Regions from separate parts of the Cytobacillus pseudoceanisediminis genome, predicted to be linked through region 3. Evidence: riboswitches for the same ligand, from Rfam matches in the RefSeq annotation. Region 3 holds a riboswitch; each other region holds the start of a gene.
What was found. Region 3 has a riboswitch for S-adenosylmethionine ahead of mtnW (2,3-diketo-5-methylthiopentyl-1-phosphate enolase). Riboswitches for the same ligand answer to the same signal wherever they lie in the genome.
Positions count from the first base shown of each region.

Region 1: it holds a riboswitch for S-adenosylmethionine, as region 3 does, so the genes downstream of both, M5V91_RS25715 (O-acetylhomoserine aminocarboxypropyltransferase/cysteine synthase family protein) here and mtnW (2,3-diketo-5-methylthiopentyl-1-phosphate enolase) in region 3, are expected to answer to the same signal.
Region 2: it holds a riboswitch for S-adenosylmethionine, as region 3 does, so the genes downstream of both, M5V91_RS25105 (methionine ABC transporter ATP-binding protein) here and mtnW (2,3-diketo-5-methylthiopentyl-1-phosphate enolase) in region 3, are expected to answer to the same signal.

Region 1 covers NZ_CP097349.1:4,810,656-4,818,470, forward strand. The annotation lists gene M5V91_RS25675 (acyl-CoA dehydrogenase FadE) at 1-1,148, shown strand, start outside; gene M5V91_RS25680 (arsenate reductase family protein) at 1,360-1,719, shown strand; gene gcvH (glycine cleavage system protein GcvH) at 1,808-2,191, shown strand; gene M5V91_RS25690 (YusG family protein) at 2,748-2,987, shown strand; gene M5V91_RS25695 (toprim domain-containing protein) at 3,505-3,858, shown strand; gene M5V91_RS25700 (thioredoxin family protein) at 3,874-4,182, shown strand; gene M5V91_RS25705 (MFS transporter) at 4,335-5,606, shown strand; gene M5V91_RS25710 (SCP2 sterol-binding domain-containing protein) at 5,934-6,146, shown strand; SAM riboswitch class I at 6,198-6,299, shown strand; gene M5V91_RS25715 (O-acetylhomoserine aminocarboxypropyltransferase/cysteine synthase family protein) at 6,452-7,768, shown strand.
Region 2 covers NZ_CP097349.1:4,695,032-4,702,846, forward strand. The annotation lists partial or broken gene pdxR (MocR-like pyridoxine biosynthesis transcription factor PdxR) at 1-1,340, opposite strand, end outside; partial or broken gene M5V91_RS25100 (DMT family transporter) at 1,472-2,384, shown strand; SAM riboswitch class I at 2,459-2,558, shown strand; SAM riboswitch class I at 2,660-2,760, shown strand; gene M5V91_RS25105 (methionine ABC transporter ATP-binding protein) at 2,870-3,901, shown strand; gene M5V91_RS25110 (methionine ABC transporter permease) at 3,891-4,541, shown strand; gene M5V91_RS25115 (MetQ/NlpA family ABC transporter substrate-binding protein) at 4,560-5,387, shown strand; gene M5V91_RS25120 (M20 family metallopeptidase) at 5,415-6,623, shown strand; gene M5V91_RS25125 (alpha/beta-type small acid-soluble spore protein) at 6,783-7,058, opposite strand; gene M5V91_RS25130 (DUF2198 family protein) at 7,208-7,444, shown strand.
Region 3 covers NZ_CP097349.1:2,478,448-2,486,262, forward strand. The annotation lists gene M5V91_RS13275 (electron transfer flavoprotein subunit alpha/FixB family protein) at 1-76, opposite strand, end outside; gene M5V91_RS13280 (electron transfer flavoprotein subunit beta/FixA family protein) at 100-918, opposite strand; gene M5V91_RS13285 (aspartyl-phosphate phosphatase Spo0E family protein) at 1,166-1,399, opposite strand; partial or broken gene M5V91_RS13290 (1,2-dihydroxy-3-keto-5-methylthiopentene dioxygenase) at 1,721-2,236, opposite strand; gene M5V91_RS13295 (methylthioribulose 1-phosphate dehydratase) at 2,297-2,932, opposite strand; gene M5V91_RS13300 (2-hydroxy-3-keto-5-methylthiopentenyl-1-phosphate phosphatase) at 2,929-3,591, opposite strand; partial or broken gene mtnW (2,3-diketo-5-methylthiopentyl-1-phosphate enolase) at 3,584-4,815, opposite strand; SAM riboswitch class I at 4,902-5,005, opposite strand; partial or broken gene M5V91_RS13310 (pyridoxal phosphate-dependent aminotransferase) at 5,098-6,136, opposite strand; gene M5V91_RS13315 (carbon-nitrogen family hydrolase) at 6,411-7,196, shown strand; gene M5V91_RS13320 (DUF2087 domain-containing protein) at 7,233-7,814, opposite strand.

The sequences.
Region 1 (7,815 bases), 2.3 Mb from region 3:
TCCCGGGTGTTTCTGTAGGAGCAGAAGAAAAGAAAATGGGAATTAAGAGCTCTTCTACCCGTACGTTAATTCTTGAAGATGCCCAGGTGCCAAAGGAAAACCTTCTTGGTGAATTTGGCAAGGGACATGTGATTGCATTTAATATATTAAATATTGGCCGCTATAAGTTAGGTGTTGGAGCAGTCGGCGGTGCGAAGCGGGCATTCGAACTTGCTGTTCAATATGCCAATCAGCGCCAGCAGTTTAAGACACCAATCTCTCAGTTTAATTTGACAAAAGAGAAACTGGGAACAATGGCTTCTAAGATATATGCCGCTGAAAGTGCAGTATACCGGACTGTAGGCTTATTCGAGGACCGTATGAGCAAGCTTTCGGACGAAGAAGTGAAAGATGGAAAAGAAGTGGCGAAGTCAATCGCTGAATATGCTATAGAGTGCTCCATGAATAAATTCTTTAATACGGAAGTCCTCGACTATGTAGTAGATGAGGGTGTTCAGATCCACGGAGGCTACGGTTTCATGGCTGAATATGAGATTGAAAGAGCTTACCGTGATTCACGCATTAACCGTATTTTCGAAGGAACAAACGAAATCAATCGTCTATTGGTGCCGGGCACGTACCTCCGCAAAGCATTAAAAGGAGAGCTTCCATTATTCCAGAAAGCCCAGGCACTGCAGGAAGAGCTTATGATGTTGATGCCTGAAGAGCCTGGTGACGAGCCGCTTGCACAGGAAAAATATCTGGTGAAAAATGCAAAGAAAATCGGCTTGCTTGCAGCTGGTTTAGCAGCACAGAAGTACGGAAAAGCTCTTGAAAAAGAACAGGAAGTGCTCGTGAACATTGCGGATATTATATCAAATGCTTATGTAATGGAGTCGGTTGTTCTCCGTACGGAAAAGGCTATTGAAAAGGCAGGGCTTGAAAAGAACAAGCAAAAACTTCTTTACACTCAAATCTTCTGCCAGGAAGCATTTAACAAAATCGAGCAGGATGCAAAAGAAACACTTGTGGCAGTAGAAAACGGCGATGCTCTGCGCATGATGATGTCAGCACTTCGCAAATTTACCCGCCACACCCCAATCAACGTCATTGCAAAGAAGCGTGAAGCATCAGAAAAACTGATCGACGCGGAACGTTTTACAGTTTAATTGATCTTAGGCTCTCTTCATCATGAAGGGAGCTTTATTTTTTGCCAAAAATAACCCTTCAAAAATTTTTTTGCCAGAAGGATAATATAGAAATTTGTCGAATATAAATTTGGAGATCAATGTTATGCTTTGTCATCCATTTATGTTACTATTCAATTAAAAGGCAGCAATTTTGGATAAGCCTGAATTTGCTAAAATGGGTGGTGAAAAAATGGCGTTGACTTTTTATTGGTATCCTAAATGCGGGACATGCCGAAAGGCCAAGAAATGGCTTGATGAACATAATCTGTCCTATGAAGAAATACATATAACAGACAATCCGCCTTCTCGAAGCGAACTTGAAACGCTTTATAAAAAGAGCGGTTTAGAACTGAAAAAGTTCTTTAATACGAGTGGTCAAAAATACCGGGAACTCGGACTGAAGGACAAGGTGAAGACCTCTATGGAAGAAGAACTGCTCGATATTTTGGCAACAGACGGCATGCTGATTAAGCGTCCGCTGCTGACAGATGGAGAAAAGGTAACAGTGGGCTTCAAAGAAGAGGAATATGAAAAGACATGGCTTTCCTAAGCGCTGGACTTTAGCCTTTTAAGCCATATTTAACCATGAGATCGATTTACTGATCATAAATTGAAATATTAATTTGGAGGGATACATAATGAGCACACCAAAAGAATTACGTTATTCAGAAGAGCATGAGTGGGTAAAAACAGAAGATGGGAAAGTACGTATCGGGATTACGCATTTCGCGCAATCAGAACTTGGTGACATCGTATTTGTTGAGCTTCCTGAAGTTGGCGATGAGCTAAATGCAAACGAGCCATTCGGAAGCGTAGAATCTGTAAAAACAGTTTCTGAACTTTATGCGCCATTAAGCGGTAAAGTGGTTGAAGTAAATGAAGACCTTAACGACAACCCTGAATTCGTAAACGAATCCCCATATGAAAAAGCATGGATGGTTGTGGTGGAGCCTTCAGATTTAAGCGAAGTAGAGAGCTTGATGACTGCTGAGCAATATGAAGAAATGACAAACGAAGACTAATGTATGAAAGCCGGTTCTATAAGAACCGGCTTTCATGCTGTTTATGTAACTGAGGGGCTGATCAAGGGTTCTGCTATTAGAATTTGTATCTATGTACTTCGAAACCTGTCTAGCTCCAGCGCCTACCCCCTCGAGGTCACAAGCTTGTCTAGTTGCGGCTCCTAGGGACTCGAGACATAAGCCAATCCCTTCCAGAAGGAAAGAACACCTTCTTGCAGGGCTCGTCTTATGCTTGTCGTCCCTGAGCAATCGCCTCCACATTTCGGTTTGTCTAGTTGCGGCTCCTGGGGACTCGGAAGCATAAGCCGATTCCTTTCAGAAGGAAAAACGCCTTCTTACAGGAACCGTCTTATGCCTGTCGTGCCTGGGCAGTCGCCTCCACATTTCAGGCAATCCTCCCAAAAAGGCAAAGGACGCCTTTCTGTAAGGCTCGTCTTGTGATTGTCGGGGTGGACAAGGCGCTTGCGCTTTTCTAACTGGCTTTAATTGCTATTTTTTCTTTTGCAGAGAAAGGGCAAACTATAGATACCCAAAAGCATGAAAGGATTGGTTACCCATGACATTGAATCAGCAGAAAATCGATATTACAGATCGGGTTGTCGGCAAGCTTAAAAGTAATGGGATTGATCTTTATCTTGAGAACGAAAAAATTGGCCAAATCAGCCTTCCTGAAGGCTCTTCCTTTAACCTGGCCCATCATTTTGAGACCGACCACCAAAAAATATATCAGAATGTCTCCGTTCCAGATAAAGCGCAAGAGCGCTACACAGACTGTGACGAAGGCGGCTGGTGCTGACTACTGTAAACAGCGGAATGGATTCCGCTGTTTATTTAATAGGATAAAGCAATATTACCGGGCATACAATGAAATAGGCTGTTTAAGAGTACTACAATGATTATTTTTCTTCAAAAATATTTCCTTTATCAAGCTGTAGAATAATATGTAAAATCAGCGCAGTCCTAACCTCCAATATGGGCAGGAGATTCACACCATAACCGAGAATATTGAATATATTAAGATAAGTACCAATGTAAGACTGGTTTTTTAAATTTGGCTGTTTTGTAAACTTTGCTTACGATAAACTAAGTTTGTCAACTGAGTTGATTGGGGCGGAGGGCACTTGATCCTCGAAAAAGCTTCCGCATTTTCTTTGTACAGATGCTAATTCAGGAAGCTTATTCAATATCCTGCAGGAGGCTCTCATTTCTCCCAGCGGAAATCAACGGGATATTTACAATCTAAGATCAATCTCATGAGTAAACAGCTAACATTAAAGCAACAGTTTCAAAATAACTCCTTTCAGGTGATGACGATGAACGAGGGAATTCCGGAAAAAGTTATTATTGTCGAGGGAAAGTCAGATAAAACGAAGGTTAAAAACATAATAAGAGAACCTGTAGAGATTATCTGCACAAATGGAACAATAAGCATTACCAAGCTGGATGAATTAATTGACACACTGTTTGATAAGGATGTATATATATTGGTGGATGCCGATTCAGCCGGTGAAAAGCTGAGAAAACAGTTTAAAAGGGAATTTCCAGAGGCAGAGCATCTATACATCGATAGAATGTACAGAGAAGTAGCGACAGCACCGGAACATCATTTGGCTACAGTGCTGCTGGGAGCTAATATTGACGTTTATACACAATATTTAGACAGATAAAGTAAGGATGATAAAATGCAGGAATGGTCGCAGCTGGAGATTGAGGAAGCGGTTAACGGGCAAGAAACTGCCCTTATCTATTTGTACACGCCTATGTGCGGAACCTGTCAGATGGCAGGAAAGATGCTGACAGTTACAGAACAATTGCTGCCTGATCAAAAGATTGGGAAAGCGGACTTAAATTATATGCCGCAATTGGCTGAACAATGGGGAGTGGAAAGCGTACCTTGTCTTCTCATCTTTAAAGAAGGAAATTTACAGGAAAAATTATATGCATTCCGATCAGTTCCCTATTTGTTGGATAGAATCAGAAGCATCTATTGAGAAAGCCAGGAGCAAAGCTTCCTGGTTTTTTGCATTTTAAAAAAATATAGAAATTCGCCTTTTCAATATTCTAAATATATTTACAAAATCCTTTTGAAAGAGTATGATACTTAGGGAATCGAAATAAACATACAGTGCAGGAAGGGATCCGGATGGCATTTTACAAGGAGTGGGCAGGCCAATTTAAAGGCTATAACCGCAATATAAAATTGGCTTTTATGGCGAATATCCTTACACAAATAGGCTTTGGGATATTCATGGTAATCTATAATTTTTACATAAGGGAGCTTGGCTACTCCGAAAGTGTGAATGGGCAAATCATATCTATGACTGCACTCGCCACAGCACTGATTCTTGTGCCGGCAGGAATCGCAAGCGACCGAATTGGAAGAAAAAGAGCGATGCTGTTCGGGGCTGTTGCAACGGGTGTCGCTATGCTTTTCAGAAGTATGGTTGAAATGCAGGAACTCCTGATTTTATTTGCCTTTTTTACAGGGCTGACTACAGCATTTCTGCAAGTATCCGGCATACCATGGCTGGCTGAGAATTCTAAGGCTGACCAAAGGGTTCATTTATTCAGCATCCATTTTGCCATTATGACGGGTGCAAATGTAATCGGAAACTTAAGCGGAGGCATCTTTACGGATGTATTTTCTTTATTTGTGGACCAGCTCACCAGCATCCGGATTACACTTCTGATTGCAAGTGTTTTCTTCATAGCAGGCCTTGTTCCCATCCTTCGTTTCGCAGAAGCTCCGAAAGATAAAAACGATGTAAGAGGCATAAAAGGTTTTTCGTTCAAAAACCTATCCGCTAATAATGAAGGCGTCAAAATTATCGCCATGTTTGCTTTTGCGCAGCTGCTGATAGGAATTGGAGCAGGACTGGTTATCCCTTATCTAAATCTATACTTCGCAGACCGTTTTGAAGCTTCCAATTCAGCCATTGGCATTATTATTTCATTAGGGCAGGCTGCCACAGCTTTTGCTATGATTATCGGCCCGGTTGTGGTAAGGAAGGTGGGAGAAGTCAGAGCAGTTGTAATCCTGCAGCTCATGTCACTTCCTTTTCTGCTTTTAACTGCTTATACAGAGAATCTTTGGCTGGCTGCCATCGGCTTTTTGTTCCGGCAGGCATTAATGAATGCTGGAAACCCAATACAAATGTCGCTGATGATGTCTAGGGTAAATGATTCGATGAAAGGGCTGGCAAACTCCGTTAATCAGATGGTTTTCAATCTGGGCTGGGCTGTAATGGGGCCTATTTCAACAGGAATTGTCATGAGATATGGAGATTATTGGGGATATGCACTCGTATTCTCCATTACAGCTTCTTTATATTTGATTGGCTCTCTCTATTTTTTCTTTGTTTTCAAAAACTATAAAAAGACAAAAACTGCATCACCTTCCGTAAAAACAGTATAATCTGACATATTTCTCGGGAAATGAAAGACAATGCCTAATAAACAGGTATTGTCTTTCTGGTTCTTCCAGAATTAATAAATTTGAAATGCGAGAACTGTCTGGCTCCAGCGATCTTCTGATTTTGTCGAAAGAAAATTAAAGGATTGAAGCCATTTATTACTGAATATTAAAGATGATAAACCCATTAAAAGAGGTGAGGCTGTGAAGGATTTACCTGATGTATTTATCCGGGAATTAAAGTCTAAAGGTCATCTTGGATACTTTTTAAGAAAATCAAATTTCTCTTTGCTTATTAAGGCGGGAAATATAAGCATTCCTCTGGAAATTATGAATGGGGAAATCCGGAAGGCCAGTCACACCAGTAATTTTGATGTGGAGGTCTCGGGCTCTGAAGAAGCTGTGCTGTCACTGATTTCAGGCGAGTTAAAGTTAAGGGATGCTATTTTCCAAAATAAAATAAAGATGGAAACCACCTTCAGAAAAAAATTGCTCCTCGAATCCTTTTTCTGTTTAGGGAAAATTTCATATCACAATACTTGACCATTTTTTAAATAGTATGATAATATCGTTTTAATATCAATTAACTGAATATTCTTATCAAGAGAGGCGGAGGGACTGGCCCAGCGAAGCCCGGCAACCGGTAAAGTACACGGTGCTAAATCCAGCAGAGCGGGATGCTCTGGAAGATAAGAAGAGACGATAAAACCCTCTTCTTATGAAGAGGGTTTTTTCATAATATCAGACTTTTTTCTTTGAAATTTGATAACTGTCTAGCTCCAGGCACCTTGCATTTTTCTTAGTTTTTCGATAAGAAATACTAAAATTTTTATAGAGGAGAGAAAGCAATGACTGATAAACAAAAAAAATACCGTTTTGAAACAATTGGAGTGCATGGGGGACTGAAGCCAGACCCTGTAACTGGCGCAAGGGCGGTACCGATTTACCAGAACAATGCTTACCAGTTCAAGAATACAGATCACGCTGCAGATCTCTTTGCTCTTAAAGAGCCAGGATATATTTATAGCAGGATACATAATCCGACTGTAAGTGTATTTGAGGAAAGAGTGGCCTTGCTTGAAGGAGGAGTTGGTGCCCTGGCTCTTGCAAGCGGACAATCTGCCATTACGCTTGCCATTTTAAACATAGCTGAAGCAGGGGATGAAATTATTGCTGCGTCCAATTTATATGGCGGTACTTATAATTTGTTTGCAGTCACACTTCCCAAGTATGGAATTAAAGTGAAACTGGTTGATCCAAAAGAGCCGGAAAATTTCCGTAACGCGATTACAGATAAAACAAAGGCCATCTTTGCCGAAACGATAGGGAACCCAAGCTTAAAAATCCTGGATATTGAAAAGGTAGCAGCAATTGCACACGAGAATGGTGTGCCGCTGATTGTCGATAACACTTTTGCTACACCTTATCTATGCAGGCCGATCGAACATGGGGCTGACATTGTTATACACTCTGCGACTAAATGGCTGCTCGGCAATGGAACAACAATGGGAGGAATTATTGTAGACGGAGGAAAATTTGACTGGAATTCCCATAAGTTCCCGGGCTTTACAGAGCCAGATCCCAGCTACCATGATATTGTCTATAGCGAAGCAATTGGCGAGGCGGCTTATATTATCAAAGCACGCGTACAGCTTTTGAGAGACTTAGGGCCTGCTATGAGTGCGCAAAGTGCATTTCAATTCACATTGGGGCTTGAAACTTTGCATGTACGGATGAAAGAGCATGTTGCCAACACGAAAAAAGTAGTGGAGTATCTAGAGGCGCATCCAGCTGTTAATTGGGTCCTGTATCCTGGAAATGAAAGCCATCCGGATAAAAAATTGGCGGATAAATACATGCCGAAAGGAGCAGGAGCTGTGGTTGTGTTTGGAATTGCTGGCGGAAGAGAAGCAGGTGCCAAGCTAATAAACAGCCTGAAGCTTTGGGCACATGTGGCAAATGTCGGGGATGCAAAGAGCCTGATTATCCACCCTGCAAGTACAACTCACCAGCAGCTTGATGAAGAAGGTTTAAAAGCTGCGGGAGTGCCGGAGGATCTAATTCGAATTTCTATCGGAATCGAGAATGCGGAAGATTTGATTGAAGATCTGGAACAGGCGATCGAAGCAGCTGCAGGCATTACATCACTTTCTGCAAAAGCATAAAGGAAAATTTACCATTCATTTTTTTCCGAAAGTTTAAAATTTCTTCG
Region 2 (7,815 bases), 2.2 Mb from region 3:
TATAAAATGATTCGGCCCGTCACTGTATATGCTGCCGGGATTAATCAGCAGTTTTCTTAAAATAGCCTGCCGATAGAGGCTTCGAATTGGAATACTGGACGGTACTTTCAGCCATATAAAAAAACCTCCTTCCGGAGAATTCCATTCTGCTATCCCGGACAAGTGAGCATCTAATGTATTCAGGGCAGTATTACGACGAATTCTCAGCTGCTCACGTACCCTTTCCATATGCTTTTGATAGAGGCCGGTGGACAGCCATTTTTCAGCTACCCTTTGTGAAAGTGAACTTGAACCATAGTCAGTCTGCATTTTAAGATCTGCAAGCCGGTCGATAACAGGTTCAGGTGCTGCTACCCAGCCTATTCGAAGTCCGGGATTCAATGTTTTTGACAAGCTTCCCATATAAAGGACCTGGCCGTTTTTGTCCATTGCTTTTAATGGTGGAGGGGGCATTTCATCAAGCCATAGCTCACGATAAATATCGTCTTCCACAATTGGCAGCTGTTCTATTCTGCAAACATCAAGCAGTTCCCTCCGTCTTTTTTCTGTCATTAAAATTCCAGTCGGGTTATGGTAGGAAGGAATCGTATATAAAATGGATTTCCCTTTTTCATATTTCTTCAAAGAGATGCTTTTCGTGATAACTCCCTCTTTATCCATCGGCAATCCTTTTAAATTCATGCCTGATGACCGGAAAAGCTGTAAAGAATATAAGTAAGAGGGCTTTTCCAGAAATACGGGTGCCCCTCTTTGCACAAGGCCCAATGAAACAAGCTGCAGGGCTTGCAGCCCTCCAGAAACAATAAGTATCGAGGAAGGAGAAGCGTCTATTCCAGATGCTGCCAAATATTCACTAACTGCCTGTCTTAATGGCAAATACCCCTTTGGTTCCTCATAACCGAGTTCACTCAATTCATCAGCAGCTTCCTTTAGAACTTTCTGCATCGTTTGCACAGGGGAAATCTCAGGGAAAGCTCTCCTTTGCTGAGCTGTATAAAAGCGGGATCCATTTCTAAATCATTAATTTCTTGAACGATTTTTTCGCTGGCTCTGTGTATCCCTGTATCGATATATTCACTCCAGTTGGCAGACTGCCTTGAAGCGAGCAAGGTCCAAGTATTATTAATAACCTTTGTGCCAACCCCCGTTTTCCCTTCTATTAGTCCATCTGCAGCAAGTTCTTCCAGAGCAGTGATAATTGTGCTTCGGTTTACTCCAAACTCCTCAGCCAGTTTCCGCTGGCTTGGAATTTTACTTCCGATTGGCCATTCCCCTTTGGAAATCTTTCCTTTAATAGTCTCAATAACTTGCTGATATTTTGGCAATTGTGCTGTATCCATCCATATAACCGCCTTTATGAAAATTGGCTGGCAAAATTCTTTCCTAATTGGTTGAGGACATTGTATCAGTTATTGATTATCCTGAAAAGCAGCACAGATAATGGCTGGAAATGTTGATAAGGGGGATGAAGTTGGCAAATAAGAAATTTATGATTATCGGGGCGCATAGTTCTATCATCATTCTTTGGGCATCCGCATTCCCGGGAATTCGGGCTGGGCTTGAATCGTACTCCCTGAGCACCTTGCCCTTTTTAGACTTTTAGTTGGTTCGGCTGCACTTGGTGTCTTAGCACTGCTGACAAGGATGCGTCTTCCGGATATAAAAGATCTTCCTGCTATTTTTATACTTGGATTCCTTGGTTTTACGGTTTATCATACAGCTCTCAACATTGGGGAAAAACAGTAAGCGCCGGGCCGGCAAGCTTGATTGTATCAATGACTCCGATCTTTTCGGCTGCGTTGGCTGCTTTATTTTTAAGGGAAAGGTTTGGAAGGGTCAGGTGGACTGGTTCCGCAGTCAGTTTTGCTGGTGCCGCACTTATTTCGCTTGGTGCAGGAGGAGGGTTTGAAATCCAAACCGGTATTTTATTTGTCCTGCTTGCTTCCATTTCAGAAAGCATCTATTTCGTGTTTCAGACTAAATATTTTAATAAATACGGATTTTTGTCATTTACATCCTATACGGTATGGGCAGGGACTGGTTTTATGCTGATTTATCTTCCTGGGCTTGGTAATGAGATCTTTCATGCATCGGCCGAATCCACTTTAAGTGTCATCTATTTGGGGATTTTTCCAACGGTAATTCCATATATTGCCCTAGCTTTTCTTGCGTCCATAGGAGGGACTTCTGAAGCGACAAGCTCTCTTTATCTGACACCAGCAATAGCATTTGTCATTGCTTGGGTTTGGCTGGGAGAGGTGCCGACTATGTTATCCGTTGCGGGTGGTATAATCGCTCTGGCAGGTGTGATGATTATTCACCGTAAAGACAGCTCTGTTAAAGTAACGGAAATTTTTGAAAATGGACCAAGTGAAAATATTTGAATAATAATGATTGACATCCTTTTCTTTATGGTGGTAAAGTAATAAGCATATTAAACAACCGAATAATAAAAATCTTCTTATCCAGAGAGGTTGAGGGACTGGCCCTATGACACCTCGGCAGCGGACAAAAGTGTACCGTGCCAAATCCAGCAAGCGTAGCTTGAAAGATAAGAAGAGGACCATTGATAAATGCCGCCCTCTTCTTTCTTTAGAAGAGGGTTTTTGTTTTTATCCGAAAAAATGCATCAAGATTCTATTCATAAACATATGAATAATTCTTATCGAGAGAAGCAGAGGGACCTGGCCCAATGAAGCTTCGGCAGCAGGCAGACTGCACTGTGCCAAATCCAGCAGGCGATAGCCTGAAAGATAAGGAGGGGACTTCAAAAAACCTCTTCTGTTAGAAGGGGTAAATTTCAGGATATAATTCTTAGTTTTCCCATGGGATTAATTATATATAACATTTAGAAAAGGAGAGATGCTGAATGATAGAGTTTCAGAATTTAAAGAAAATCTATGAAAGCGGAGGACAGCAGGTAGCTGCTTTAAATGGAATAGACTTAAAGATTAACAAAGGTGAGATTTTCGGTGTGATCGGCTTCAGCGGTGCGGGAAAGAGCTCTTTGATCCGCTGTGTCAATTGGCTGGAGAAGCCGACTTCAGGAAAGGTCATTGTCAGTGGACATGATCTGACGGCTTTATCTGTAAGAGAAATTCGCGAAGTGAAAAGAAACATCGGGATGGTCTTTCAGCATTTTAATCTTTTAAATTCGAAAACAGTGTTTGCCAATGTGGCGATGCCGCTCACACTGGCTAAGATCCCTAAAGATGACATCAAAAAGCGTGTCCATGAACTATTAGAATTCGTGGGGCTTGCAGACAAGGCAAACAGCTATCCCGATCAGCTGTCAGGCGGGCAAAAGCAGCGGATCGGAATTGCCAGGGCGCTGGCGACCCAGCCTTCCATTCTATTATGTGATGAAGCAACTTCAGCGCTGGATCCGCAGACAACCAGCTCTATCCTGCAGCTGCTGAAAAAAATAAATAAAGAATACAACATTACTATACTGATCATTACCCATGAAATGTCTGTAATCAGAGAGATCTGTGATCGTGTCGCTGTAATAGAGGCAGGAAAAATTATCGAAGAAGGAACCGTCTTCAATGTCTTTTCATCACCAAAGACACAAACAGCGAAAAACTTTGTCAGCACTGTCATGAATGATCAAATACCTGACTCCATTAAAGAAGTGATTGAAAAACAGCAAGGGCTTCAAAAGGTATTTAGAATCAACTTTGTTGGAAATTCTGCCGGGCAGCCGCTCCTCTCGCAGGTTGCCAAAAAGTTTAATATCGACTTCAACGTCCTGTTTGGAAATATTACTGAACTTCAGGGAACACCGTTTGGCAACCTGATTGTCGAATTCCAGGGTCCGGACAGTGAAATCAGACGTGCTATACAGTACATCAGCCAGGAAAAAGTTTCAATAAAGGAAGTGACAACACGTGCTAGTTAATCAGGAAAAAATCATCGAAGCCTTAATCGAAACGGTTCAAATGGTGGCATTCTCATTGCTGTTTTCAGCTATTATCGGACTGCCGCTTGGTATATTGCTTGTCGTAACAAGGAAAGGGCATCTGCTGGAAAACCTCGTTGTTTTTAATATCATAAACAGCATTATTAATATTTTCAGATCAGTTCCCTTCATCATTTTAATGGTGGCCATTATCCCCATTACCAGGCTGATTGTCGGAACATCGATAGGTACGGCTGCAGCCGTAGTGCCGCTAGTCTTTTATGCCGGGCCATATATTGCAAGATTAATAGAAAACTCATTGCTTGAGGTAGATCCGGGAGTCATAGAAGCTGCAGAAGCAATGGGAGCAACACCAGGCCAGATAATATTAAAATTCCTGATTCCGGAAGCACTTAGTTCGCTGGTATTAGGCTTTACAATTGCAACAATCGGATTGGTCGGAGCATCAGCCATGGCCGGGGCAGTCGGAGGCGGCGGGCTTGGTGACCTCGCCATTACCTACGGCTACCAGAGATTCGATACAACAGTCATGCTGATTACCGTTGCGATCTTAGTTGTCATGGTTCAGGGCCTGCAGTCATTCGGAAATATCTTATCCAAAAAAATCAGAAGAAGATAAATAAGGAGGAAATACATCATGAAAAAACTATTCTTAACATTCATTATTTTAGCATTGGGTGTGTTCACTGCAGCATGCTCAAGCACAACTGGAGGAGAAGAAACAAAGAAGATTAAATTAGGTGTAAGCGGTTCTGATACACGCATCTGGGACTTTATTGCAGAAAAGGCTGAAAAGGAAGGCATTGAAATTGAAGTTGTGACATTCTCTGACTATGTGCAGCCAAATGTTGCCCTTGCAGAAGGCGATCTTGATGTGAATGCATTCCAAACAGTCGCTTATTTTGACACTTTTATTAAAGAGCATAATATGGATCTTACCCCAATAGCGACAACTGTTTTAGCACCAATGGGGCTTTATTCTGAAAAAGTAAAATCGGCAGAAGACATTCCGGAAGGCGGCAAAATTGCCATTCCAAATGATGCTTCAAATGGCGGAAGAGCCCTTCTTTTACTGGAGGAAGCCGGCCTGATTAAATTATCCGAGGACTATGACGGAAACCTGGACTTGAATAAAATCGTTGAAAATCCGAAGAACCTTGAATTTGTAGAAATGGTATCAGCGCAGACACCGCGTGCACTTCCGGATGTCTCTGCTTCTGTAATCAATAACGGAATTGCCGTAGATGCAGGCTTTAACCCAACTAAGGATTCAATTTTTATTGAAAGTGAAACCGCTACTCCATACGTAAATATCATTGCTGTCCGAACAGAAGACAAGGATAACAAAACGCTTAAGAGAATTGCTGAACTTTACCAGGAAGATGATGTAGCTGATTTCATTACGAAGGAATATGACGGAAGCATGATCCCGACTTTTATTCCTTTAAGTGATATTGGCTGGTAAAAAATTATTTATAAAGGAGGAACAATGATGGCGGCACCTGTAAAAGCACTATCTGAACTGAAAGAAGCAATCAAGAAAAATGTTGAGGGAAATAAAGAACTTTATCTTTCCGCAAGCCACCGGATCCATGCGACCCCGGAAATAGGAAATGAGGAGTTTTTTGCCTCTGGCTTGCTTTCAGGCATCCTTGAGAAGGAAGGTTTTGAAGTTGAGCGGGCAGTGGCCGGGCATGAAACAGCTTTCCTTGCCCGGAAAAAATCCGATAAACCAGGGCCGTCTATTGCATTCCTTGCAGAATATGATGCCCTTCCCGGGCTGGGTCATGGATGCGGCCACAATATCATTGGCACAACAAGTGTGGCAGCAGCCATTGCATTGAGCAAGGTTATTGATGAGACCGGAGGAGAGGCAGTAGTATTTGGAACCCCGGCAGAAGAAGGCGGGCCAAATGGAAGTGCAAAAGGCAGCTTTGTGAAGCATGGCTTACTTGAAGGCATTGACGCTGCCCTAATGGTTCATCCATCAAACCATACCCGCCTGACCAGTTCATCACTGGCAGTTGATCCGCTTGACTTCGAGTTTATCGGTAAGCCTGCCCATGCGGCAGCTTCACCGGAGGAAGGAATCAATGCCCTTGATGCAGTTATTCAGCTATTTAACGGAATTAATGCCCTTCGTCAGCAATTAAAGGATGATGTACGAATCCATGGCATTATTACTCATGGCGGGGATGCTCCAAATATTATCCCTGAGTATGCAAAAGCCAGATTCTTCATCCGTGCTACAACCAGAACCAGTCTTAATGAGGTAACACGGAAGGTTAAAGCTGTCGCTGAAGGCGCCGCATTGGCAACCGGAGCAAAGCTCAATGTTATTGCTTTTCAAAATGAAGTTGATAACCTGCTGTTAAACAAGACATATGACCAAGTGTTTAAAGAAGTGATTGAAGACTTGGGAGAAACGGTCGTTGAAGGGGACAGAGATGGAATCGGCTCGACGGATGCAGGCAACATCAGCCAAGTGGTGCCAACCATTCATCCTTATATTAAAATTGGTGCAGATGATCTTGTTGCCCATACAGTTCCGTTTCGTGAGGCTGCAGCATCTGTAAAAGGAGACGAAGCACTGATAACCGGGGCAAAAGGGCTCGCACTCACTGCCTTCCAGCTGGTAACAGACCAGGAGCTGCTTAAATCCATTAAACAGGAATTTCTAGAGCGGAAAGCCGCTGAATAAGAACAAAAGCTATCCTCTTTGCGGGATAGCTTTTCCTTATTCAGTGAGTCTTTTCCTCAAATTGGAGGTTTCTTTCCCTAATTTGCTGAATAATATTTTCCGTAAATTTAGTCTGCGTTTCCCCAATTTTCTCATTCTTTTCCCGAAGTTCACGATTACCTACTGTTCCTTCATCTGTTCCTGTGCCATCCGAATAAGCTCCTTCACCATACTTCCGCCAATCTTCCCGCCCACTGTTCCTGCCTGTTTGGATGTAAGACGGCCGTTATATCCCGGCTTCAATGGCACACCGGCCTCCTCGGCAATTTCATATTTCACGACATCGGGATTTTCATTGTCAACATGGTATCCCTGGTTTGCCATTACCTGATTTTTAAGCTGGTCTAATGCCGCTCTTGATTCCGGCACAAGCGGGCGTCTTTTTCTTCTTGCCATGATGCATTCCTCCATAATAAGTACTTTTTCTTATTATGTGATAGAACATAGGGAATAACACTGAAAAAACTTGTACATCTTCTTATGAAAAGATATTCTAATGTTAGAAACCCTGAATCATTGTGAATAAACAAAAGAAGGTGTTTTGGTTGGCATTAAAATACTTGTCAGCTCTGCTGCTGCCCGGCCTGCTGGTTTTGCTCTTTACGAGAGTAAGCTATAATCGTGTGATTGGGCTTGTATTGACGGTGGGACTGATTGCTGCTTCTGTCTATAAAGGGTATACAAATTCATTTGCCTTGATTGTTATAGACGCACTTTCATTGACTGTCGGGTTTTGGTACGCTCAAAAACTGAAGCCCAAAACAAAGCCAAGTGCGGAATAATTTTTGCGGAACCTGTCGATCAAACGTATCGACAGGTTTTTTGTAAAATGAAATTTCAGCTGTATTTTTGCTCGCATAAAATCAGCTATTAATCAATATCAATCAAACGTTTGATTTAATTTCAGGAGGTTAATCAAACGTTTGATTAACCTTGCTTCGACACCACCCTCAAGAATTCGGCATATTTCCCAAGCAATATTTACCCGGCAAAAATAAAAAAACGAATATCCGTTCGTATATTGTTGGTTTGTTTTAGGCTCTTTGTGGTAGAATGATGATATGAGTTTTGAGTAAAAAACTGACAAATCAGCCATGCATCCCGGATCTTAAATTCTTTCAATGCTGGTTTGTGATTAATATATAGATAAAAG
Region 3 (7,815 bases):
ATTCAAGGGAAACCCCTTCTATTTTCCCATCATTTTGTTCTATGAATACCCACACTCCCCGGTACTCATCCATCATGTAAATCCCCCTAATTATTCCCATTATCGGCTTACAAACAGCTCTTTCTTATCATTAAGCAGCTCCATCAGCTGCTTAACCTGTTCTTCCGCATTCCCTTCAAGCCTCTTTCCGCCTTCCGGCTTGGGAGGAGTAAACATTTTTCCCACTATCGTAGGAGACCCTTTCAACCCGAGCTGTGTACGATCTACTTCCTCAAGATCATTTACAGACCAGATAACCGGCTCATACCTGGCAGCTTTTATCATGTTTGGCATAGGGGAGTATTCTATGCTATTAATCTCTTTTTCAACGGTCAGCAGGCAAGGGACTTGAGCTTGTATTAATTCATATCCGTTTGTAATTTTCCTTTTGATCAGTATCGTTTTTTCACCTTCATTAAGTTCGGATACCTCTATAACATTTGTAACAGGCGGAATATCCAGCCTTCTTGCTATTCCTGGTCCCACCTGGCCGGTATCTCCATCAATGGCATGTTTTCCGCATATGATTAAATCCACAGGCATATCTTTTGAAATACGCTCCAATGCTTTAGACAGAGCATAGCTTGTTGCCAGTGTATCTGCGCCGGCAAATGCACGGTCTGAGATTAAAAAGCCGCGGTCTGCTCCTATTTCGATGCTTTTCTTAATAACAGCAACAGCCTGTGGAGGTCCCATGGATAAAACCGAAATGGTGCCTTTTCCTATGGTCTTTGTTATTTTCACTGCTTCCTGTACTGCATGGGCATCATAAGGATTTAAAATGGCAGGTGCACTGCGCCGGTCAAGAGTGTTGGTTTTGGGATTGATTTTAATAATTTTTGTATCAGGCACTTGCTTGACACACACTACTATGTGCATTTTTTACTTTCCCCCTCTAAACTTAAAGCTTCTATAAGTATAGTTCGCTTTAAGAGATAGATAAAAAAGCTTTGTATTACGATATGATTCTCGATACATGCATAGTACTGCTATGAAGAATTAATAAGAATTGTGCAGTTCATTACTAAGAAAAGCGAGAACTGGCGCCAACTAAAAAAAGAATCCTCAACGGATCCTTTTTTTCTTCCCTATTATATGTTCAATCTATGTGCTTGGAATTTTAAAATTATACAACAGCTTTCTTCCATAAGAGAATCATTTCCCGGAAGGAAATCCTCATTCTTTTCTTTTGTTCCTTCTCTCTTTTAACGACGCATTGATATTCAAAAATTAATTGATCAAGTTCCTGGCTGCAGCGAACCGTTTCCTGGCTCGCCATTCCATTTTTCTTGGCCGTTTCTATCATTGTTTCCCTTTTTTGCTGAATTTCAGTCAGCAGCTGTATTCTTTTATAGCGCAACTTTCTTCCTCCTACTCCTATCCCTTTATCCGATATAAATGTGTCTACTTGAAGCATTATTACAAGAATTTCTATAAATGTAAATAGATTCGCAATATTAGACAATCTTTTTCCGAATTTATTTTTATCGACATCAATTTCAATTCGCCCTCATGGGGTTTCGACACATTCTGCTAAATTTATTATGTGGCATCAACGGGATTTGATAAAAAAATCGCAAGACCATAATATGTTAAAAAAATATCCAATTGTTATAGCAGGAAAATAAAAACCCAATGCCGGGGGCAATGGGTGGGTCATTAAATTATTGATGAACTTCCTTTTTTCATAAATTGGCACCCATCCTTCTGCGGTAACAAAAATCCGGATGGCTACTACTTTTCGATCCTCCTGAAGAGTAAAATAATGACGGATGTTTTCGGGTACGGATATTAAATCGCCAGGATTCAGGAATACTTCAAAGAACTCTCCATCTTTTCCTTGTATAATAAAGACTCCATGACCGCTGACAATAAATCTCACCTCATCATCTGTATGATGATGCTCCTGCTGGAAATTCTGAAGAAGCTGTTCTAAATTCGGCGTATTCTCTGAAAGGGAAATTACATCCTGTGCCTTATATCCTCTTCGATCAGAAATATCCTTAATTTCTTCAGCAAATGCAGCCAGAATTTCTTGTTTCTCATCATCGGAAAGTAAATATTTTTCCTGCAGATTTTCAGGCAATTTATCTATTGCCCATTGCTCATAGATAACCTCCTGCTTTTCCAGAAAAGCAGCAACCTCTTCCTGATTCCTAATTTCTTTTTTGAATTTTTCAGTACGATATATGCCAATCTAATCATTCCTCTCTATTATAATTTTTTCTCGCATGATTTAATAACAGCAGTTCATATATTAAACTACTTTAATTAGCTGATCGGGCTTATATGCCAGGAGCCTTAACTGATAACGGAACAGAAACTCTGAAGCCTCAAGGATCTTTTTAGCCTCAAAGGAGGTTCTGCCCCATACTGTAATTCCATGATTTCTTATCAAGACGGTACCTGAATCTTCATGTACATGGGAAGAAAAACACTTTGCCAGCGTTGGAATATGCGCATGATTCGGAATAATCGGAATCTCGAGAACAGCATCTTCCTCCCACTTATCAAATGCTTTAATCAGCTCTTGCCCTTTAAATGTAACCGCCGCCTGATCACCATAAATTTCTGAAATGACATTATTGTCAATCGTATGTACATGAAGACTGCATTCAGCTTTCGTTCTTCGATATATCTCAGAATGCAGAAGTGTTTCAGCAGAAGGCTTTAAATGTGTTTCCCCTGCCGGGTGTCCATATTCATCAACAAGGAGAAAGTCTTCATCAGTGCGTTTCCTTTTATCCTTTCCGCTTGCTGTTACGAGGAATTGAAGGGGATGTGAGCTGACCTTAATGGCCAGATTTCCGCTTGTTCCCATAAACCAGTCCCTTTCTGCAAGCTCTTCCTTAATATCTGCAAGCTCATTCCATTTTTCCCCAACTCTGCTCATACCCTCACCTCATTTAATCTTTTTAAAAGCTCAATGCAATCATAGAATGTTTCAAAGGCAGAATGATTTAGGTTCATCTCTTTGCTTTTCTCCAGGAGCAGATCTCTGGCAATGACAAAGTCTGCCTGTTTGGCAGCCTCCAGATCGGTTACTGAATCTCCGATCACCACTTTAAAGGTGTTCTCATCCACCAGTTTCCTCATAATAGAAGGCTTGCAGCAGCCGCAATTCTTATTGCATTTTTCATCGCAGCTATGGGGCCATAAGATATTAATTGTATCGCCGCTAAAATCAGAACTATTGCAGAACACCTCTTCAAAGGGTCCATACTTATCCAGTACAGGAGCCACAAAAAAATCTATTCCTCCGCTGACTATATAAAGCGGTATTTTTTCTTTTTCCAGATAATCGATAAATGGCTGAAATCCCTCTCTTACTCTTGCATTTTCTAAGATGAAATCGGTGATAGCATCTTTCAGACTGCTTGGCAGAAGGGAAAACATCTTTCCTACTCCTTCTTGAATGGTAATTTCCTGTCCCAGAACTTGATTTTTTATCCCCTCCCATTGAGAAGGAGCAAAGTGCTTCATGATATGAATGATGTTATCGTTTTCGGTAATAGTTCCATCAAAATCACAAAATACCGCCACTTTAGCCATTCTTTACAGCCACCTCTTTGTACCCCCACAGATCAATCGCTTTTTTTAATTCAGGGAAGTTTGATGGAGCATCTGTTAAAGAAGCCCCATTTAAAATTAAATCTATTGCCTGGCGGAATGCCAAACCGCCTCCTCTTGCCCCATCCGGATGCCCATGTACGCCACCTCCGGCATTAATTACACTGTCTATTCCGAAGTCTTCGAAAAGCAAAGGTACAAGACCCGGATGGATGCCGGCTGATGGAACCGGAAAGGTTCTTTTGCAGAAATCATTCCTAGTCAGGGTATCCCCAATTGATAAGGCCAGAGTTTTTTCAAGGGCAACCGATCCATAAGGTGAAGGGAATAGAGAAAAGTCTGCGCCTGCATACCTGAGGAGTTTGCCTAAAAGCAAAGGATAGGAAATCCCATAAACACTTGAAGCAGAAAGAGCTCCACTAACTGCAGGATGTGCCATGATAGGCAGCCCTATCTCATCATCTTCTCTTAATGACTGCAAAACATCGAGCCCATACGAGAATACGTTGAAGAGAAGAAGATCTGCACCAAGTCTGGATGCTTTCCTTGCCTTATCTTTTAAATCAAAAGACCTGCCTGTTAAATTCACAGCATATAGGGTACGGTGGCCTGTTTCCTCATAAACCTGCCTTAGCACTTCTTTGCCTTCGGTTATCCGGGCTTCAAAAGGTGTAAGGCGGTTTTCAAATAGAATTTCATCATCTTTTACAAGGTCGATGCCGCCAAGGGCCTGTTCCCTCAGCTGCGAAGTTAAAAAATCCATGTCTTTGCCCAGCACCCCTTTGAAGATGCTCATCAGAAGGGGTCTATCATATACATTCAGTTTTTCCCTCAGTCCGTCAATCCCGAATCGTGGCCCAGGAAAAAAGCTTTTAAGTTCATTGGAAAACTGTAAATCTAACAATTTAATCTTTCCATCCAATGATAGTTTTCCAAAGACTGTTGTTAATATTGCCGGTAAATCAGGACTGAAATTAACAGTTGGATAGGCAATCTTAATGACTGCGGCTGTTTCCTTTTTTCTTCATCTTTAGTATAGTCTTCAACAGAAACGACCCTGCCTTTATGCTTTTCCAGCTGCTGTTTTTCTAGTTCCGGCAAATGGGTCCATGACCCGACCGTTAAGCCTAAAGCGATCTCCTCGGCCTTTTTCTCCGGGTTATGTTTTTCATCATGAACCAGATACGTTGCAATAATTTCACTCATGTATATTCTTCCTTTCAAAAATCAAAGAATGAAAACAATAAAAAACCTCTTCAAATAAGAAGAGGTTAGGATAGCAATCTAACATCTTCTTATCTTTCAGCTATAAGCTGCAAGATTTAGCACCGTGCTCATGTATAAGTCGGTTGCCGGGCTTCATAGGGCTAGTCCCTCCGCCTGCTCTTGATAAGAAAACGAAACGAGTATTCAGTTAATTTAGAATTAAAATTTAATTAGAATTATGACAGTGCTTAATATTTTTGTCAATTGAATTATGAGAAAAATTTAAAATAAATTTAATTTTTTTATTCTGCCCACTGCTTCTTTAAGTCTCTCCTCAGATGTCAGTAAACCCGCTCTCACATACCCTTCTCCAAAATCACCAAATCCGATGCCTGGTGCAACCGCAATATGCGCTTTATCCAAGAGATAGTCAGCAAACTCTTCCGATGTAAATTGTTCAGGGACCTTGAGCCATGCAAAAAAAGAGCCTTTAGGAGCTTGAACATTCCAGCCGATTTCCCTGAGGCCAGAGATGAATGTATTACGTCTGGATTCGTATATGGAATTCAATTCTTTAACACAATCCTGTGGTCCTGACAGAGCAACTGCTGCAGCTTCCTGAACAGCACCAAACAAGCTGACGTATAGATGATCCTGCATAAGGTTCAGTGCTGCGATGACACTTGCATTTCCAGCTGCAAATCCAACTCTCCAGCCTGCCATATTAAATGTTTTTGAAAGTGTATAAATTTCAATTCCGACCTCTTTTGCCCCTTCTGCCTGAAGAAAGCTTTCAGGCTTTATGCCGTCAAAACCAATTCCTCCATATGCAAAATCATGGACGATGCAAATACCATGGCTTCTGCTCAAATCAACTGTTTCTTGAAAAAGTCCTTGTTTGCCACTGCTCCAGTGGGATTATTTGGATAATTAAGGAACATCAGTTTGGCTGCATTAAGCTGGTCTGCTGACAATTCACTGTATACTGGCAGGAAGTTATTTTCTTCTCTTAGAGACATTGTCACCATTTTTGCTTTGGCAAGTGCAACACCTGACCAATAATCAGGATATCCCGGGTCCGGAACCAATACGCTGTCCCCAGGGTTTAAAAGGCATTGAGGGATTTCAACCAATCCTGCTTTACCACCAAAAAGGATGGCTATTTCGGTTTCAGGATCCAATTCAACATTAAATTCCCTTTTATAAAAGTCAGCAGCTGCCTTTTTAAATACGGGAAGCCCTGGAAAGGGGAATATTTATGGTTTTGCGGATTATCGGCTGCACTTTGAAGACTCTTGACAATATGCTCTGGTGTAGGCATGTCAGGATTGCCCTGTCCAAGATTGATGACATCATGCCCTTGTTGGAGTTTTCTCCCCACTTTGGCTGTCAAAGATGCAAAAAACTGTTTAGGCAGACTTTTCAAAAGATCTGATTGCGGATAATTTACCAAATTGTTCACCTGCTTAAAAAAAGATTGAAAATATAGTCACAAATGATATAACGTAAATGGTAAGATGTAAAGTAAAATTTTGAAAATTTCCATCTATCGGACTAATTTTACCATAAGGATATGATGATTGCGGGGGAGTTTTATGAAATTAAAGATTGCCTGTTTGCAAATGGATATTGCATTTGGAAAACCTGAGGATAATTTTAAAGCAGCCGAAATCATGATTAAAAAGGCGCTTAGGGATAAACCGGATGTTATTGTGCTGCCGGAACTTTGGACGACTGGTTATGACTTGACCAGATTGGGTGAAATTGCAGACCAGGATGCAGAATCATCGCTAGTCTTTTTGAAAGAGGCCGCACAGAGCAATCGGGTTCATATGATTGGCGGATCTGTTGCAAAGAAAACACCCGATGGCATTTACAACACTCTGCTGATTGTAGATAACCAAGGTGACCTTATACATGAATACAGCAAGCTGCACTTGTTCAAGCTGATGAATGAACATCTCTATCTGAACGGAGGGACAGCCAAGGGAGTTTTTTCACTGGAAAATAGGAAGTTTGCAGGGATGATTTGTTATGATATCCGTTTTCCTGAGTGGGTGCGGACCCATACAGCGGAAGGTGCTGAAGCTTTATTTGTAGTAGCTGAATGGCCATTGGCCCGGCTGGCACATTGGCGGGCACTTTTGATTGCGCGTGCCATTGAAAACCAGTGCTACGTAATTGCATGCAACCGCTCCGGGTCTGATCCTGACAATGTCTTTGCTGGCCATTCGATGATTATAGATCCTTGGGGAGAAGTGCTTGCAGAAGGTTCTGAAACGGAAGAAATCCTATATGCTGAGATAGACCTGGAAAAAGTGAAAGAAGTCCGCAGCATGATTCCGATTTTTACCGACCGCAAACCGGATTATTACTATTGAAGGCATGCAGGGCCCTAACTGGGGCCCTGCCTTGCTTTACCCTTCTATTTTCGCCCACATTTCCGGAGGGTTTAATTCATAAATGCCATTTTCCCTGTACATATAATGATTTATAATAAATTCTCTGCGTATCGTAGCATAGTCTTCATGATACTGTTGAATATATTCGTTGAGCTCTTTTTCTTCATATTTTTTCCCCATTTTCAATCCTTTGATTAGATGCTCAAAAACCATGAGTCTCTTCTTCCTCTGTGCAGGAATATTCTTCAGCTTTCCATCTTTGGTAAAGAAATTTTCAATAACCTTCTGGCTTTCTATATTTTGTTCTTCCATTTTCTTAACCTCCTCTTTATCTGCCAATTTTGCAAGAACACCTGATTGGTGTTTCAGTACGGATTCATTTAAATAAAAATAAACAGTATTTTTATCTCTTCTCTGATAAACAAGGTTTATTTCCCTCAGTTTATTTAAATGATGAGTAATGGTTGGCGGAGTTAAACCAAGCTTCCCCGCTATCGCCTGTCCATGCAAAGGCCCTTTGGCAAGGAGAAAAACAATCCTGATTCTGGTTGGGTCTCCCATTGTCTTATAAAAAGCTACTAAACGATTTAATTGCATA